Regions from separate parts of the Mesorhizobium sp. M7A.F.Ca.MR.245.00.0.0 genome, predicted to be linked through region 1. Evidence: predicted binding sites of a transcription regulator. Region 1 holds the regulator's gene; each other region holds the start of a gene.

Region 1 (4,450 bases):
CCGACAGCGTTCCAGGGGCAGGAGGAACCGCGGCGACCGGGAGGATATGAAAGAACATGTCGGTCGGAATCCGCCACGACGATCTGCGCCGCCGCAACCGCGCCATGGTGATCGCGGCAGTGCGCCGCGCCGGACAGCCGTCGCGAACCGAGATCGCCGCGACCACAAGCCTCAGCCATTCGACCATCTCGGCGATTTCATCCGACCTGATCGTCGAAGGCATCCTGACCGAAAGCAAGCCGAGCGAGGCCGGCTCGCTCAAACGCGGCCGGCCGCAGGTCGGCCTCAGTCTCAATCCGGAAGCGGTCGCGGTAATGACCGTGGTGCTGTCGCTGAACTTCCTCTCCGTCGCCGTCATCGACTATGCCGGCCAGGTAATATCCGAGGAACAGCGCCGGCTGGACACGCTGACGATGTCGCGCGAGTCGCTGATCGGGGAATGCACGGCCATCGTGCGGCGCCGCCTGGCAGATCCCGACCTGGACGTGCGCAGCATCGCCCGCATCGCGCTGGCCATCCAGGGCATCACCGACACCCGTGCCCGCGCCATGCTGTGGTCGCCGATCACGCCGCACACCGACATCGCCTTCGCTGACATATTCGAAGACGAGTTCGGCATCCCTGCCATAATGGAGAACGACTGCAACATGATGGCGGTGGCGCTGCGCTGGCGCGACCCCGATCGTTACCGCGACGATTTCATCGCTATCCTTTTGTCGCACGGCATCGGCATGGGACTGGTGCTGAAGGGCGAATTGTTCACCGGCACCCATTCTTCGGGCGGCGAATTCGGCCACATGATCCATCGGCCGAACGGCGCGCTATGTCGCTGCGGACGGCGCGGCTGCGTCGAAGCCTATGCGGGCAATTACGCCATATGGCGCAACGCCAGGCAGATGGGCGAGGATGCAGAACCCGTTGCCGATGTCAGCGACGCCGACATGCGCGCCCTGGCTGCCGCGGCCCGCGAAGGTGACGGACCCGAACGGGAAGCCTATCGCAAGGCCGGCGAAGCGCTCGGCTACGGCCTCGGCAGCCTGTTCGCGCTGATCGATCCGGCGCCGGTCGCCATGGTCGGTGTCAGCGCCGCCGCCTTCGACCTGATCGAGCCGGCATTGCGGCAAGCGATTGCCCAGACCGCCGGCGGCCAGCATTCCAAATCGATTTCCTTCGACACCGAGCCGAACGAACTGCCGCTGATCCGCGAAGGCTGCGCCATGCGGGCGCTGATCTTCGTCGATCAGGAGATTTTTGCGCCGGGCGTGCAGGCGAGATCCGGTTTCGGCGGCAAGAACGTGGCGTGAGTTCAAACGAGGGAGTTCAGTCCTCTCGGATGGCGTATCCGGCCCCACGGATCGTGCGGATGACATCAGGCATACGGCCATTGTTGACCGCCTTGCGCAGCCGGCCGACATGCACGTCGACTGTGCGCTCGTCGATGTAGATCGTCTCGCCCCAGACATTGTCGAGCAGCTGGCTGCGCGAGAACACGCGGCCTGGATGGCGCATCATGAATTCGAGCAGGCGGAATTCCGTCGGCCCAAGCCGGATCTCGCTCTTCTTGCGATAGACACGGTGCGACTCGCGATCGAGCACGATATCGCCGACCTTGAGCACGCTGGACAGCACTTCCGGCTTGGCCCGGCGCAGCAGCGCCTTGACCCTGGCCATGAACTCCGGCGTCGAGAAGGGCTTGACCAGATAGTCGTCGGCGCCGGTCGACAGGCCGCGCACGCGGTCGCTTTCCTCGCCTCGCGCGGTCAGCATGATGATCGGCAGCCGCTCGGTCTCGGGACGCATTCGCAGGCGCCGGCAGAGTTCGATGCCCGAAACCGCAGGCACCATCCAGTCGAGCACCAGAAGATCGGGAACGTTCTCCTGCAGCCGGATTTCGGCCTCATCGCCGCGCGTCACCACCTCGACCTGGTAACCTTCGGATTCAAGATTGTAGCGGAGCAGCACGCCTAGCGGCTCCTCATCCTCCACCACCATGATGCGTGGTGCGATCATCGGCTGGTCACCCCTGTTATGCCGCTGGCGCGGACATTGCCGTCTCGTCCTGCTTCGGACGATTGGCTGGCAGCTGCGTGCCGGTCAAAACATAGTAGGCATTTTCGGCGATGTTGGTCACGTGGTCGCCGATCCGCTCGAGGTTCTTGGCGCAAAACAACAGGTGCGTGCACGCCGTGATGTTGCGGGGATCTTCCATCATGTAGGTCAGCAGCTCGCGGAACACCGAGGTGTATTTGACGTCGATGCGTTCGTCATTGTTTCTGAGCGTGGCAAGCGCTGCCGCGTCAGCGGCGGCATACTCGTCGACGACCCCCTGCACCTGGATCAGCACCAGCTGCGCCATCGCGTCGATCGAATGCGAAAGATCGTGCGGCGTGACGCTCAGCCCGACAGTGCCGACGCGCTTGGCGATGTTCTTGGCAAGGTCGCCGATGCGCTCGAGGTCGCCGGCCATGCGGATCGAACCGACCACCGCACGCAGGTCGTTGGCCATTGGCTGGCGCTTGGCGATCAGCGTGATGGCGCGATCGTCCAGCTCGCGCTGGCGCGCATCCATGATGGCATCATCGGAAACCACGCGCTGCGCCAGCGCATTGTCCGAATTGAGCAAAGCCTTGGTCGAGCCACTGACCATCGAGCGGGCGAGATCGCCCATGTCGCGGATCAGCTGGCTGATCTGCTCCAGATCCTCATCGAAAGATGCAACGGTATGTTCACCCATGATCTTCGTCCCTCATATGCCTGAGCTCAGCCGAACCGGCCGGTGATGTAGTCCTGGGTGCGTTTGTCGTCGGGGGTGGTGAACATCTTGTCGGTGGCGCCCTCCTCGACCAGATAGCCTAGATGGAACATCGCGGTGCGCTGCGACACGCGCGCTGCCTGCTGCATCGAATGGGTGACGATGACGATCGTATAGTTCTGGCGCAGTTCGTCGATCAGTTCCTCGACGCGAGCAGTGGCGATCGGGTCGAGCGCCGAACACGGTTCGTCCATCAGGATCACCTCGGGCGACACGGCGATGGCGCGTGCAATGCACAGACGCTGCTGCTGGCCACCGGAAAGACCCGTGCCAGGTTCCTGCAAACGGTCCTTCACCTCGTTCCAGATTGCCGCCTTCTTCAGGCTCGACTCGACGATCTGATCCATGTCGGCCTTGCGCTTGGCCAATCCGTGGATGCGCGGGCCATAGGCGACGTTCTCGTAGATCGACTTGGGGAACGGATTGGGTTTCTGAAACACCATGCCGACGCGCGCCCTGAGTTCGACGACATCGATGTTCTTGTCGTAGATGTCTTCTTCGTCGAGCGTTATCTTGCCGGTTACCCGCGCGGAATCGATGGTGTCGTTCATGCGGTTGAGGCAACGCAGGAAGGTCGACTTGCCGCAGCCGGAGGGGCCGATCAGCGCCGTCACCTGATTCAGGCGGACGTCGAGATTGACATCGAACAGCGCCTGCTTCTCGCCATAGAACACGCCGACCTTGTCGCCGCGCATTTTGATCACTTCGTTCGACTTGGCGTTCATCTTATCGCCCACTGCATTTTCAAGGGACTGTTCGGTCATGATGTTCATACCAAAATGCCTTTTTTCTACCAGCGCCGCTCGAACCGACGCCGAAGCACGATCGCGGTGATGTTCATGGCCATGAGGAAGACGAGCAGGATGATGATCGCGCCCGACATGCGCTCGACGAAGGCGCGTTCGGCCTCGTTCGCCCACATATAGATCTGCACCGGCAGCGCGGTGGCCGGATCGAAAGGCGTCGTCGGTGGATCGGCGACGAAGGCGACCATGCCGATTAGCAGCAGGGGCGCGGTTTCACCGAGCGCACGCGCTAGACCGATGATGGTGCCGGTGAGGATGCCGGGTGCGGCAAGCGGCAGGATGTGCTGGAACACCATCTGCATCTTGGAGGCGCCAAGACCGAGAGCCGCCGAGCGGATCGACGGCGGCACCGCGGCAAGTGCAGCGCGCGTCGCGATGATGATCGTCGGCAGCGTCATCAGTGTCAGCACCAGGCCGCCGACGAAAGCGGCGGAGCGCGGCATGCCCAGGAAATTGATGAACACCGCGAGGCCGAGCAAGCCGAAGACGATTGACGGCACCGCTGCCAGATTGTTGATGTTGACCTCGATAAGGTCGGTGAAACGGTTCTTCTTGGCGAACTCCTCCAGATAGATGGAGGCGGCGACGCCGATCGGCAGCGCCAGGAGCAACACGATCACCATCATATAAAACGAGCCGATGATCGCCACGCCCATGCCCGAGGTTTCCGGGCGGCTGGAGGCGCCGTAGGTGAACAGGCCGCTGTTGAAGTGCTCGGCCATCGCGCCCTCGGCCTTGAGCTTGTTCATCCAGGTGATCTGCTGGTCCGAGACCTTGCGTCGCGCTTCCTCGACACTGAGGTCGATCTGGCCCTTGAAAGCCGAGTCGAGAT
Region 2 (4,450 bases), on a different contig from region 1:
TCACCGACGGCGAAAACGTCGTCTATGGCGCCAGCCAACAGCCGACGAAATCTGACTACACATCATATGGCTATCTGGCCGGCGGCCGTTTCGGATCGGATAACCAGACGACGGCGGCACGCAATGTCGACGGCTGGACCAAAAGCGTCTGCACGCAATTGAAGAACGAGGGCGTGCAAATCTACACCATGGTGCTGCAATCCGACACCGCGGCCAACCGCGCGCTTTACAGCGCCTGCGCTTCTGATCCGAGCGGCTATTATGCAGTTAACGATCCGACCAAATTGCCGGACGTTTTCCAGCAGATCGCCAACAAGTTCTCGAAGCTGCAATTGACGAACTGAACGCGCGATCCGACACAGACGAGCCTGAGGGATCGTTGGGCTCAACTCGTATGGGCGACAACTTTGTCCTTGTCGACCGTTTCGGGGAAGAAGTCAGGCGCTGCCTGACGCTTGCCGAACATCATATCGTACTGCAGCAGGCGGAAATCGCGGATCGCCGGGTCGATCTCCTTCTGCCGCGCCCAATCGGGGGTGGCTTCGCCAGCCGGCGTCAGCAGAAGATTGCGGTCGACGACACGGTAGCGTTCGCTCATCTCGCCCAGGAAGCCGGTGTAGTAGGGATGGCTGATTCCGGCCGTTTTCAGGATATGATAGGGCAGGAAGGCTGGGCTGACGGCACCCATCTGCTCAGCCGGCCCGGTGCGGTTCGACCAGATGACCAGCGGCGTCTCGTGATGCTCGAGAGCAGCCTCGGGCGACGCTTCCTTGCGCGGCGCGACATTGTCCTTGAGGAAGCCGGTTTCGACATAGACCGGCCCCAGCGGCGGCAGATGGTCGCCGAAGAAGGCGATTACGGTGGGGCGGGAGCGTTTCTTGGCCCATTCGACGAGGCGTTCGAGGCCGCGATCGGCATCGGCTGAGCCCTCGGCGTAGCTGAGTAGCGATTCGCGCGCCCACTGGCTGATCGGCGCCTGCACCCTATGCGTGGGATTGTAATAGCGGTTCGGCTCGTAGGGACCGTGGTTTTGCAGGCTGACCGCAAAGAAGAACACCGGCTCGTCGCTGGCGTCGGCCTCGCTGATGATCTCGTCGGTCATCGCCGCATCCGATGCCAGTGGCCCGCGCTTTTGCATTGGCGGCAGCGTCTCTTCCGACTTGAAATCGTTGAAGCCGAAATCGGCATAGACCGCGCCACGGTTCCAGAACCAGTTGGTGCCGGGATGGATGGCGCGCGCCCGGTAACCCTGGCTCTTCAGGAAGGTCGCGAGCGAAGGCGTCGGCGTGCGCACATATTGCTGATAGGGGATGCTGCCTGCCGGCAGGAACGCGTTGGAGAAGCCGGTCAGCGCCTCGAACTCGATATTGGCGGTCATGCCGCCGAACTCCGGCGAGAACATCGAGCCCGAGCGCAGCGCCCGCACATTGGGGATTGGATCTGGCGTGATGGTGACGCCAGGCAACTTGGTCGGATCCCAGAAGGATTCGCTCATGACGATGATGATGTCCGGCTTCTCGGCCGGCACCGAGGCGGTCACATCAGGCCTGGCTATCGCTGCGATCGCCTTGTCGGAATAGCCCGGCGGCGCCGAGACATGCGCCATTGGCACGTTGAGGGCAAAGGCCAGCGCAAAGCCGTTGGAGGCATAGTTTTCCTTCTGGTCCCACATGATCGGGATGATCTGCAGCCGATCCCTGGTCCAGGAGAAGGTGGCGTAGTCCATGATCGAAACGAAGAAGGCGAGCAGCGGCACTGCCAGCGTCAGCCGCGCAAGGCGCCCCTTGCGGCTGAGTGCGGGAACCTTGCGGCGCCATAGCCGCCAGCCGTAGACGAGCAGCGACAGGCCGGCGACGATGCCGACGACCATGGCAAGCGCGGTCATCGGCCGTTCGCGTACCAAAAGCGGCAGCAGCGCGAAGATCTGGCGGGCATAGAGGAAATCGGTCGGATAGAGCGGATCGCCGAGATAGTGCGACTTCTGGTGACCGACGAAAGCAAGCGACAAGGTCAGCGGCGCGACGATCATTAGGCTCTGGTGGCTGCGGCCGAGCACCGCATCGAAGCCGATCAGGAGCAGCGCAAACACGACGATGGTGGTCCAGCCCGGCTTGAACGGCTGCAGGAAGAAGGAGATGGTTCCGGCAAAATCGCCGCGCACGATCAGTTCGATGGCAAACACCAGGATAGCGGCGATCGCCAGGCTGATCAGCCCATAGCGCACGACCGGCCATCTCCTGCCCGGCAGATAGCCGGTGGAAGGGTCGTCTTCCAGGAACTGTGGCGCAGCCTTGCCGGTGCGTTTGTAACTCTTTGCCACTTTAACTTCCCCACCCAGCGACAAGCACGTCACTCGATTGTCATGGAATTGTCACGCAAAGCTAGCGCCTGTAACGGAAATAAGAAGAGCCAGCAAACGAATCGTGAGCGGTTTTCATCAGGAGTGATCGCCAAAAACCCTTTCGCAACAGGCACTCGGCGGACGAGGCTGCCCTCGGGCAGGGTCGAACCGGGCTTGACTTGGCGCCCCGCCATGCGTCACAGGCAAGAAAAACCCGTCTTCAGGCAAGCAAAACCAGCCCTTGGGAGCCCTCGCATGGCCGTTGCATTCACCTTTCCCGGACAAGGCAGCCAGGCGGTCGGCATGGGCAAGGATCTCGCCGGCGCCTTCCCCGAAGCGCGCAGGGTCTTCCAGGAAGTCGACGATGCGCTCGGCGAAAACCTGTCGAAGCTGATCTGGGAAGGGCCGGAAGAGACGTTGACGCTGACCGCCAACGCGCAGCCGGCGCTGATGGCGGTGTCGCTGGCCGCGATCCGGGCGCTGGAATCGCGCGGCTTCTCGCTGAAAGGCAAGATCGCCTATGTCGCCGGTCATTCGCTGGGCGAATATTCGGCGTTGGCCGCTGCCGGCTTCGTTTCGGTTGCCGATGCCGCCCGGTTGCTGCGCATACGCGGCAATGCCATGCAGGCGGCGGTGCCGGCCGGCGAGGGCGCCATGGCGGCGATCATCGGATTGGAACAGGCCGATGTCGAAGCCGCTTGCGCGGAAGCCGCCAAAGGCTCTGTCTGCCAGATCGCCAACGACAATGGCGGTGGCCAACTGGTCATCTCCGGCGCCAAGGCCGCGGTCGAACTGGCCGCGAAACTGTGCACCGAGAAAGGCGCCAAACGCGCGCTGATGCTGCAGGTGTCCGCGCCCTTCCATTCCGCGCTGATGGCGCCGGCCGCGAACGTCATGCGCGAAGCCCTGGCCGGCGTGGCAAAGAACGCGCCGGTGGTTCCCGTCCTCTCCAATGTCACGGTCAGCCCGACCAGCGATCCAGACGAGATCGCCCGCCGCCTGGTCGAACAGATAACCGGCCGCGTGCGTTGGCGCGAGACGGTGGAATGGTTCGGCGCAAACGGCGTCACCACGCTTTACGAGATCGGCGCCGGCAAGGTGCTTTCAGGATTGGCGCGGCGCATCAACCGCGATGTCGCCACCGCGTCGGTCGGCACCGCGGCTGACGTCGAGGCGGCCATGGCGGCGCTTGCATAAAGCGTCATTTGATCCCATCCCTGTAAAGGGTGTTCTCTTCTCAATCAGGAGACAAAAATGTTCGAATTGACTGGCCGCAAGGCGCTCGTCACCGGCGCATCCGGCGGCATCGGCGAGGCGATCGCCAGGATGCTGCATGCGCAGGGCGCGATCGTCGGCCTGCATGGCACCCGCGTCGAGAAACTGGAAGCGCTGGCTAGCGAGCTTGGCGACCGGGTCAAGCTGTTCCCGGCCAATTTGGCCAACCGTGAGGAGGTCAAGGCGCTCGGCCAGAAAGCCGAAGCCGATCTCGAAGGCGTCGACATCCTGGTCAACAACGCCGGCATCACCAAGGACGGCCTGTTCGTGCGCATGTCGGATGCCGACTGGGACAGCGTGCTCGAGGTCAACCTGACCGCCGTGTTCAGGCTGACCCGCGAACTCACCCACCCGATGATGCGCCGCCGCCATGGCCGCATCATCAACATCACCTCGGTGGTCGGCATCACCGGCAATCCCGGCCAGACCAATTACTGCGCCTCAAAGGCCGGCATGATCGGCTTCTCCAAATCGCTGGCACAGGAGATCGCCACCCGCAACATCACCGTCAACTGCGTCGCCCCGGGCTTCATCGAATCGGCGATGACCGACAAGCTCAACGACAAGCAGAAAGAGGCGATCATGGCGGCGATCCCGACGCGGCGCATGGGTACCAGCGTTGAAGTCGCGTCCGCCGTAGCTTATCTCGCCTCCAACGAAGCCGCCTACGTCACTGGCCAGACCATCCACGTAAATGGCGGCATGGCTATGATTTGACGAGGTTCGGCAGCAACGCCGGCGGGTTGTGAAAAGAGACCATTTCGGCTTGGACCTCAGCTATTTTTCGTGTAATGCGGCCCGCAACCCGGCGGTTCGGGCAAAAACCGGTCCGTA
Region 3 (4,450 bases), on a different contig from region 1:
GGTGGAGGCGACCTTCAAGGTCACCGGCGTGTCGGGCTACTGGAACAAGACAATGACGCTCTACGGCACGATGTTCGGTGCGAAAGAGGGCAAGCCTCTGATGACGATCGATTACAAATACGGCGGCGGCACGGATCCCAAAGGGTACGGCACCACCACCGTCAGCAAGATCGACAGTCTGGGCGTCGCCACGGTGGCCCAGACGCAGGTTTGCAAGGTCGGCAAAAAGGCGCCTGACGGGGTGACGCTCAACACAGACCAGTTTGGCACGAAATATTACTGTGTCGACACGATGGCTGCCGGCAACACCGCCGGTGCCTCAATCGACGTCAGCCAGATGGCTGGCCTATATCTGCAGATGAACGTCCCATCTGGCAATCCGCAAAACCTCTATTCGAACGATCCGGCCACGTCCAACCGGCTCTATAGCTCGACAAGCAAGGACATCCCCCCGGCCGAAATGGCGACCGGCCAGATCGTTGATATCTTTGGCCTCGTTCCTTGTGGCTCGACAGCCTACCAGGCCTGGGAAGACGGCGGCAACAAGGTCCCGGCGCCCGTCAGCAACGCCGACTTCTTCTACAACGTCACCGGCAAGTGCGACTTCAACAAGCGGCCCAACAACACGCGGCTGACGCAGTAGAAGCTGCTCTTCTTGCCTTCTTCCCTTGTGGGAGAAGGAAGAACGCTAGCGATCACAAACCTGTGAGCGCTGTAACGAAGGCGCCGACAGCGGCGAAGTGGGGATATCAGCGGTGCTTCCAGGCGCCGCCGCCCACGGAGCAAGCCGATGTCCCGCAAGTTCGTCACAGTGTCCAGCCTCTCAGCGCTTGCGCTGGCGGCGTCGCTCGGGGCGGCGGCCGCGCAGCCGCTCAGCGTGGTCGAGCTGTTCACCAGCCAGGGCTGCTCGTCCTGCCCGCCTGCCAACGCCAATCTGATCAAGGTCAAGGACCAGCCCGGCGTGCTGGCGCTGTCGTTCAACGTCACCTACTGGGACTATCTCGGCTGGAAGGACATTTTCGGAAAGCAGGAATTCACCCAGCGCCAGGTCAGCTACGAGCCGCCGCTCGGCCATGACGGCCCGTTCACGCCGCAAGTGGTGGTCAATGGCCGTGCCGACGTCGTCGGCGCCGCGCCCGGCGAGATCGAAAAGCTGATTTCGGCGAGCGGCCAAACAAGCGGCCCGTCGCTGTCGCTCGATGGCGCCAAGGTCAGCATCGGCGCCGGCGCCGCACCTGGCGGCCACGCCGATGTCTGGCTGGTGCGCTATGCCAAGGGCATCGTCGAGGTGCCGGTGTCGCGCGGCGAAAACACCGGCCGCACCTTGCCGCACGCCAATGTCGTGCATGCGCTCGAAAAACTCGGCGGCTGGACCGGCGCGGCCGCGACGTATCCGCTGCCCGCCACATCCGGCGGCCTGAGCACCGCCGTGCTCGTGCAGTCGCCCGGTGGCGGACCGATCCTGGCCGCCGCGACAAACTAGATCACGCTTCAACAAGAGATTGCGCAACGCCGCATGGAGCGGCGCCGCATAGCACGGCCGCCAAGAGGGCGCGCCTTCACGACCAACCCAAGGAGATCATCATGACCATTTCCCGCCTGACGCTGCCGGCGCTCGCTCTCGCTTTGTGCTCGACGGCGCTGTTTGCCGGCGGCATCGCCCGTGCCGACGACGCGACCAACGCGATGAAGCCGGCTGCAAATGCCATGAAACCGGCCGCGGATGCGATGAAGCCTGCAAACGATGCAATGAAGCCGGCCGATCCGATGGAAACCAATTCCATGAAGCCGGCCGCCGACGCCATGAAGCCGGCGGCGGATGCGATGAAACCGGCGACGGATGCGATGGCTCCGGCCAACTAGTTCTGCCGTGTCTCAGCCGTTCATTCACAAGGGCGGCCCTTGGCGCTGCCCCTCACCTGCCCGCCGGCATCCTCTCCCCGTATAGTGACGGGGAGAGGGTCGCTCATCGACGGTTTCGCCAATCATCGGTGTTGCAGGTAGAAACGCCAGCGTCGCGGCCAGTCGCTCTCTCCCCGTTTACGGGGAGAGATGTCCGGCAGGACAGTGAGGGGCAGCGCTGACGGTAAGATTCCGCATTCGGCGCACGCGAATGTGCGTCGCGCCGCACTGTTTAATGCAATAGACTGATCCCTATGGAAGCCACGAGGAGTGCAACCATGACCAACATCAAGATTTCAAACCGTTCGCTCGGCTTTGTCAAAGGCGCCCTCGCCGCGCTTGCACTTGCCGCCGCTGGCGCCGCCTTCTGGCTGACGCCGGCGGTTTCGGCTGAGGACGCGGTGAAGATCCCGCCGCCGGCAATCGACGAGAAGGCGGCCACCGGCACTGAAAAGGCGATCTTCGCCGGCGGTTGTTTCTGGGGCGTGCAGGGCGTCTTCCAGCACGTCAAGGGCGTCACCAAGGCCGTCTCCGGCTACTCCGGCGGCGACAAGGACACCGCCGTCTACGAGACGGTCGGCTCAGGCCGCACCGGGCATGCCGAATCCGTCGAGATCACCTACGATCCATCGAAAATCACCTATGGCCAGCTGCTGCAGGTCTATTTCTCGGTCGCCCACAACCCGACCCAGCTGAATTTCCAGGGTCCGGACTCCGGCACGCAATACCGCTCGACGATCTTCGCCGAAAACGATGCACAGAAGAAGATCGCGCAAAGCTACATCGCCCAGCTCGACCAGGCCAAGGTGTTCCCGGAGCCGATCGTCACCACGCTGGAAACCGGCAAGACCTTCTATCCGGCCGAGAATTACCATCAGGATTTTCTGACGCTGAACCCGACCTATCCCTACATCGTCTACAACGACCTGCCCAAGGTGGCGAATTTGAAGGCACTGTTCCCGGCGCTCTACAGCGACAAGCCGGTGCTGGTGCTGTCGGCGAGCAATTGAGCTGAGCGCTGTTAATCTCCCCCCCTTGAGGGGGAGATGGCCGCGAAGCGGCCAGAGGGGGGTCGGTCCGACTGGGCTCGGCCTCTTGCGATAGAAGGAGGTTAGCGCTCCACGCGCGGCGACCCCCTCTGTCGCCTCTGGCGACATCTCCCCCTCGAGGGGGGAGATTACCCTGTTCATTGTTATCAAAACTTCATCATCCCGAGATGCGCCTGAAACATTGACGCTGGATTTTGGTGGCACCGTTCAAGCCATCCAGGAGACAGCCGTGAACAAGCTTTCGATGACCCGCCGCGCTTTTGTCACTTCCGCCAGCGCCGTTGGCCTGGCCGGCGTTTCGGGTCTGGCGCTGCCCTACTACTCGCGCGCCAATCAGCGGCCTTCCTTCACCCATGGCGTCCAGTCGGGAGATGTCGACGCCACCAGCGGCGTGGTGTGGACGCGCACCGACCGACCGTCGCGCGTCATGTTCGAGGTGTCGTCGACGGAGAATTTCGCCAGTGCGACCCGCCTGGCGCCGCTCGATACGTCGCCGGCCAGCGATTACACGGTCAAGCGGCTGCTCACCGACCTCGCTTCCGATCAGGATATCTTCTACCGCATGACATCGGCCGATCTCGCCGACATCAACGCCGTTTCGGAGCCGATCACCGGCCGTTTCAGGACGGCGCCAGCCTCGAAGCGCGACATCCGCTTTGCCTGGTCCGGCGACACCGCCGGCCAGGGCTGGGGCATCGACGAGACCGGCATGAAGACCTACGCCACGATCGGCAAGCACACGCCTGACTTCTTCCTGCATTCGGGCGATACCATCTATGCCGACGGCGCCATGAAGGACGAGGTCGACCTGCCCGGCGGCGGCAAGTGGAAGAACGTCGTGCTGATCGACGGCAAGCGCAAAGTCGCCGAGACGCTGGACGAGTACCGGGACCAGTGGAAATACAACATGATGGACAGGAGCGTGCTCGGCCTGAGCGCCATCTGCCCGACTTTCTACCAGTGGGACGACCATGAAGTGCTGAACAACTGGTCGGATTCCAAGGATCTCAGCGCCGACAGCCGCTACACGGAAAAATCCATCCACGTGCTGGCGGCCCGCGCGGCGCGGGCTTTCCACGAGATGACGACGATCCGCTACGAACCGTCCGAGCCCGGCCGCGTCTATCGCAAGATCGCTTATGGGCCGCTGCTCGACGTGTTCTTCCTCGACATGCGCTCCTATCGCGGCCCCAATGGTCCCGACATGCAGGATGAGATGACGCCGCAATCGCGTATGCTCGGCGAGCAGCAGACGAAATGGCTGAAGCGCGAACTGGCGAATTCGAAGGCGACCTGGAAAATCATCGCCGCCGACATGCCGCTCGGCCTCGTCGTCTGGGACGACGGCACCAAGAAGGTTGGCGCCGAAGCGGTCGCCAACGGCGACAACGGCCCGGCCAAGGGACGCGAGCTCGAGATCGCCGACCTGCTGCGCTTCATAAAGAATGCCGGCATCAGCAACACCGTCTGGCTCACCGCAGATGTGCATTACACGGCCG
Region 4 (4,450 bases), on a different contig from region 1:
GCTCTGGCCGAAGACGAGGCCATAGCCGCGGGTGAACTGCGGCGGCGCCTTGGCTGAGCCTTTGAACTGGTTGACCATCTGGCATTCGGTGACAAGGACAGTGCCGAGCGGGACAGCGAAGGGCAGTTCGGGAACGTCGAGCTCGAGCTCGACCTCGCCGATGCGGATCTCGCCGACAAAGGGATGGTTGCGGGCATAGCCGCGCTGGGTGGAATAGCCGAGCGCCAGCAGGAAACCTTCGTCGCCGCGTGACAACGCCTGCAGGCGGATGTCGCGCGCCATCGGGAATTCCAGGGGCTCGCGGGTGATGTCGCCGGGGACATGGTCCTGCGGCATCTCGCCATCCGGCTCGATCAGGCCTTCGCGGGCGAGGATCGCCGAGACGCGCGGCATGGCTTGCGCTTCCGTCTCGCGCAGCAAGGGCTGGGCGACGTCAGCGTCAGCGGCAAGCTCGGGGTCGAGCAGCCGGTGCGTGTAGTCGAAGGTGGGCCCGAGCAATTGGCCGCCGGGCAGATCCTTGTAGGTCGCCGACACACGTCGCTCGACCAGCATGGTGCCTGTGTCGATGGGCTTGGAGTAGCCGAAGCGTGGCAATGTGGTGCGATAGGCCCGCACCAGGAAGATCGCTTCGATCAGGTCGCCACGCGACTGGACGATGGCGAGCGCGGCCAGTTCACGGTCGTAGAGCGAGCCTTCGCTCATCACCCGGTCGACGCCGAGCGCCAGCTGCTCGACGATCTGGTCGAGGCGAAGCGCCGGCACCGAACGGTCGCCGCGCCGGCGGTCGGCAAGCAGGCTGTGGGCGTTGGCGATTGCGGCTTCGCCACCTTTTACCGCGACATACATCTTACGCCTCCATCGTCTTGATGCGCGTCGTGCGCGGCAGGCAGGCAATGCCGCCTGATGTGACGAGGATGATGTCGACGCCACGCGGAAAGCGCTTGATGTTCTGTTTCCACTGCTCGACGAAATGGCGCGGCATCTGTGCCGGCGCGATCGTGGCGCTGGTTTCGATGCCGGGACCTTCGAGCAACAGCGGCGTGCCGGAGACGAGATCGCCGACTTGCAGGATCAACGTGGTCGAACGGTCGGGATAGTCCTGCGTGCCCTGCGAAAAACCATCAAGCGACATCATCTCGGCCGGGGCCGCGATGAAGGCGAAATGCGCATCGGCCGGTGTGTTGGCCACGGGCGCGCCAGTGTGGAACCCAAGCCAGGATCTGATCGCGGCGGAAGCTTGCAGGGCCTGGTCGAGCCAGAGCGGGGTGTCGTTATCGCACAGCGCCAGTGCGATGGCGCCGGCGGTCGCCGAGAGCGGCGCCGGCGGGCGGGCGAAGGCCGGCAGCGGCTGCAAGCCATTGCGTCCATGACGGCGCGGAACACGGTCTGGGCGTCGAAGACCGGATCGGCGAAACCGCCCTCGATCGATTGCGCTGCAATGTCCATCAGTCTTCTCCGCGAACCATGGTGAAGAAATCCACCTTCGTTGCCGCCGTCTCGGCGCGGCGTTTTTCATGCGCTGCGGTCAGAGCCGACCGCAGGGGCGCTATCAGCCCGGTCTCGACCTCATTGCGGCGGGCAGGGTCCTGCCACAGCGCGTCGGCGATGGCCGCCAGCTTCGCCTTCTGCTTGTCGCGGCCAAGCGCATAGCAATGGCCGACCTGACCGGAGGGCAGCCGGACGGTGGCGCGGGTAACGGTCGCCTCGCCGACATTGAAAGGGGCGCCGCCGCCGCCGATGCGGCCGCGCAGGGTGACAAGGCCGGTTTCGGGGCCGCGCAGCAACTCGGCGTCCGAAGGCAGTCCGGCCTCATTCCAGAGCCGTACGATGTCATCGCCGCTGGATTGCGTAAGGGTTGCCATGGCGGCTTTGCGCTCGGCCTGGTCGCGGGCTTCCTGTCCTCGCATCAGCAGCATTCCTCTTTGTTAATTTATCTATTGATGTAGACAACTATACAAATTATATCTATTATCTAACGCGTGTCCATGACGGGTGGATGACAGCGATAGAAGACTGGGCGCTGGAAGGTTGGGGCAATGATGGTCGGGCGGCTGTTAGCGGACAGCATCGAGCGGCGCAGTGGCGTTTCGCTGTGGCGGCAGATCGCCGACAAGATCCTGCATGCGATCGCCATCGGCGATTTCACGGAGAATGCAGCGCTGCCGCCGGAGGTGGCGCTGGCAGAACGCTATGGCGTCAACCGTCACACGGTGCGCAACGCCATATCAGCCCTTGTAAGGGAAGGCGTGCTGCGGGCCGAGCAGGGGCGCGGCACCTTCGTACTGTCGCGCAAGCGGCTGTCCTATCCGATCGGGGCGCGCACACGTTTTTCGACAGGGCTGCAAGGGCAAACGACGGAACGGCACATCGTCCTGCTCGCCTCGTCGGTCGAGCCGGCCAGCCAGCGCGTCGCCGAGGGACTGGGTCTTCCCAAGGGAGCCGATGTGATCCGGTTGGAAACGCGCGGCGAAGCCGACGGACGGCCGGTGTCGCGCGCTGCCGGCTGGTTCGAGGCCCGGCGCTTTGCCGGCATCGATGCCGCGATGGCGGAAACAGGCTCGATCACCGCATCGCTGGCGCGGTTCGGCATAGACGACTATCTCAGGCAATCGACCGTGCTGTCGGCGCGCCATGCCGATGCGGCGGACCTTGCCGACCTCGACCTGCAGCCGGGCGCCATCGTGCTGGTCACGGTTGCCGTCAACGTCACGCCGGACGGCCAGCCGATCCAGTTTTCCGAGTCGCGCTTTCCGGCCGAACGGGTGGAGCTGAAGCTGTCGGCGCTGTAGGGAGTGCCCGGCCCAGCTCGGCCGCATTCACTTGCCAGCGGCGGCGCATTGGAGGACCGGCTTCGCCGTTTGCCATGTTATGATCCGACCTCGATCACAGCCTTGATCAGGCCGGATTTCTCATGTGCCCAACGAGCCAGATCGCGCGGCGTGCCGGCGAGTGTGGTGCGGTGTGTAACGAGCTTGGCCAGGGGAACGGCGCCGTTGCGGATCGAGGCGGCGACGTGATCGAAGTCGGCGCGCAAGGCGTTGCGGCTGCCGATCAGCGTCATCTCGCGCTTGTGGAATTCCGGATCGGAAAAGCTGATGTCGTCCTTGACAACAGAGACCAGTACCAAGGTGCCGCCATGCGCGACATAGGCAAAGGCCGACTGCACCGACTGGGTGTTGCCGGTGGCGTCGAAGACCACATCGAAGCCTTCGCCTGATGTTGCTTGCCTGACCAGATCGGGCACCGCGCCGCGCGAGCCGTCGAGGGTCTGGAAACCAAGCTCATTTGCGGCGAAGGCGAGCCTTTCACTGCTCATGTCGAGCAGCGTCACGTCAAGTTCGGCGATGCGGGCGAAGATGGCGGTGCCGAGCCCGATCGGGCCGGCGCCGATGACCAGCGTGCGGGCGCCGGGGTCGGCGCGGGCGCGCCGCACGGCATGCGCGCCGATGGCCAGGAACTCGACTGCGGCGGCGTCAGCCAGCGACAGGCCGTTGGCCGGATAGAGATTTTGCGCCGGCACCAGGATCCGTTCGCACATGGCGCCGTCGCGATGCACGCCCAGCACCTCGATCCTGACGCAGCAATTCGGCTTGTCGTGCCGGCAGGCGATGCACTTGCCGCAGGAAAGATAGGGGTTGATCACCACGGGCTCACCAACGGCAAGATCGACGCCGTCGCCGGTCTCGACGATCGTTCCCGACACCTCATGGCCCATGATGCGGGGATAGGCGAGGAACGGGTGCTTGCCCTCGAAAATGTGGTAGTCGGTGCCGCAGATGCCGACATGGCTGACCGCCACCAGCGCCCAGCCGGGAGGCGGTGCCTCTGGTGCGGGCCGGTCTTCAAGGACAAGATCGCCGGGCGAACGGCAGAGGACGGCTTTCATGCGCTAATCCAGTCATGAAATCGCCGGCCCGTTGGTGTGGCGGGCCGGCGGTTGATTGCGGGATCGCTACTTGCCGCGGCGGCGCAGGCCGTCGAAGTAGACGATGATGATGATCAGCGCGCCGGTGATGATGCGCTGCCAGAACGAGTTGACGTTGAGCAGGTTGGCGCCGTTGTTGATGGTGGCCAGGATGAAGGCGCCGAGCAGCGGCCCATGCACCGAGCCGACGGCGCCGAACAGCGAGGTGCCGCCGATGACGGAAGACGCGATCGCCTGCAGCTCCCAGCCCTCGGCCTGCGTCGGGTTGCCGATGCCGATGCGGGCGGCCAGCAGCACGCCGACAAAGGCGGCGCACAGGCCCGACAGCGTGTAGGCCATGTAGATGGTTCGCTGGACATTGACGCCGGACAGACGCGAAGCCTCGGCGTTGGAGCCGACCGAAAACAGGTATCGGCCCCAGCGGCTGTGGTGGAGGAAGATATAGGCTGGAATGCCGACCAGGATCACCATCCAGAACAGGTTGGGGATGCCGATGAAGGAATTGCGCGAGAAGGCGGTGAAGGT

What was found. Region 1 encodes PhoB, which activates phosphate uptake and scavenging genes when phosphate is short. Its sites were predicted from a motif close to TGTCATNNANCTGTCAT; they were not measured.
Region 2: a site for PhoB is predicted at 2,359-2,375, ahead of EOB80_RS31435 (LTA synthase family protein). Genes of this name have one in related genera too.
Region 3: a site for PhoB is predicted at 3,093-3,109, ahead of EOB80_RS16715 (alkaline phosphatase). Genes of this name have one in related genera too.
Region 4: a site for PhoB is predicted at 1,986-2,002, ahead of phnF (phosphonate metabolism transcriptional regulator PhnF). Genes of this name have one in related genera too.

The regions. Positions count from the first base shown of each region.
Region 1 covers NZ_RZTE01000030.1:38,515-42,964, forward strand. Annotated here, with positions in the region: gene EOB80_RS24885 (ROK family protein) at 57-1,304, shown strand; gene phoB (phosphate regulon transcriptional regulator PhoB) at 1,321-2,010, opposite strand; gene phoU (phosphate signaling complex protein PhoU) at 2,027-2,734, opposite strand; gene pstB (phosphate ABC transporter ATP-binding protein PstB) at 2,761-3,585, opposite strand; gene pstA (phosphate ABC transporter permease PstA) at 3,603-4,450, opposite strand, start outside.
Region 2 covers NZ_RZTE01000055.1:16,524-20,973, reverse strand. Annotated here, with positions in the region: gene EOB80_RS31440 (pilus assembly protein) at 1-344, shown strand, start outside; gene EOB80_RS31435 (LTA synthase family protein) at 386-2,320, opposite strand; gene fabD (ACP S-malonyltransferase) at 2,597-3,538, shown strand; gene fabG (3-oxoacyl-[acyl-carrier-protein] reductase) at 3,596-4,333, shown strand.
Region 3 covers NZ_RZTE01000014.1:124,491-128,940, reverse strand. Annotated here, with positions in the region: gene EOB80_RS16740 (TadE/TadG family type IV pilus assembly protein) at 1-643, shown strand, start outside; gene EOB80_RS16735 (DUF1223 domain-containing protein) at 791-1,483, shown strand; gene EOB80_RS16730 (hypothetical protein) at 1,585-1,863, shown strand; gene msrA (peptide-methionine (S)-S-oxide reductase MsrA) at 2,181-2,912, shown strand; gene EOB80_RS16715 (alkaline phosphatase) at 3,181-4,450, shown strand, end outside.
Region 4 covers NZ_RZTE01000011.1:19,208-23,657, forward strand. Annotated here, with positions in the region: gene EOB80_RS14040 (carbon-phosphorus lyase complex subunit PhnI) at 1-846, opposite strand, end outside; partial or broken gene phnH (phosphonate C-P lyase system protein PhnH) at 848-1,446, opposite strand; gene phnG (phosphonate C-P lyase system protein PhnG) at 1,446-1,907, opposite strand; gene phnF (phosphonate metabolism transcriptional regulator PhnF) at 2,040-2,789, shown strand; gene EOB80_RS14060 (zinc-binding alcohol dehydrogenase family protein) at 2,867-3,886, opposite strand; gene EOB80_RS14065 (ABC transporter permease) at 3,953-4,450, opposite strand, start outside.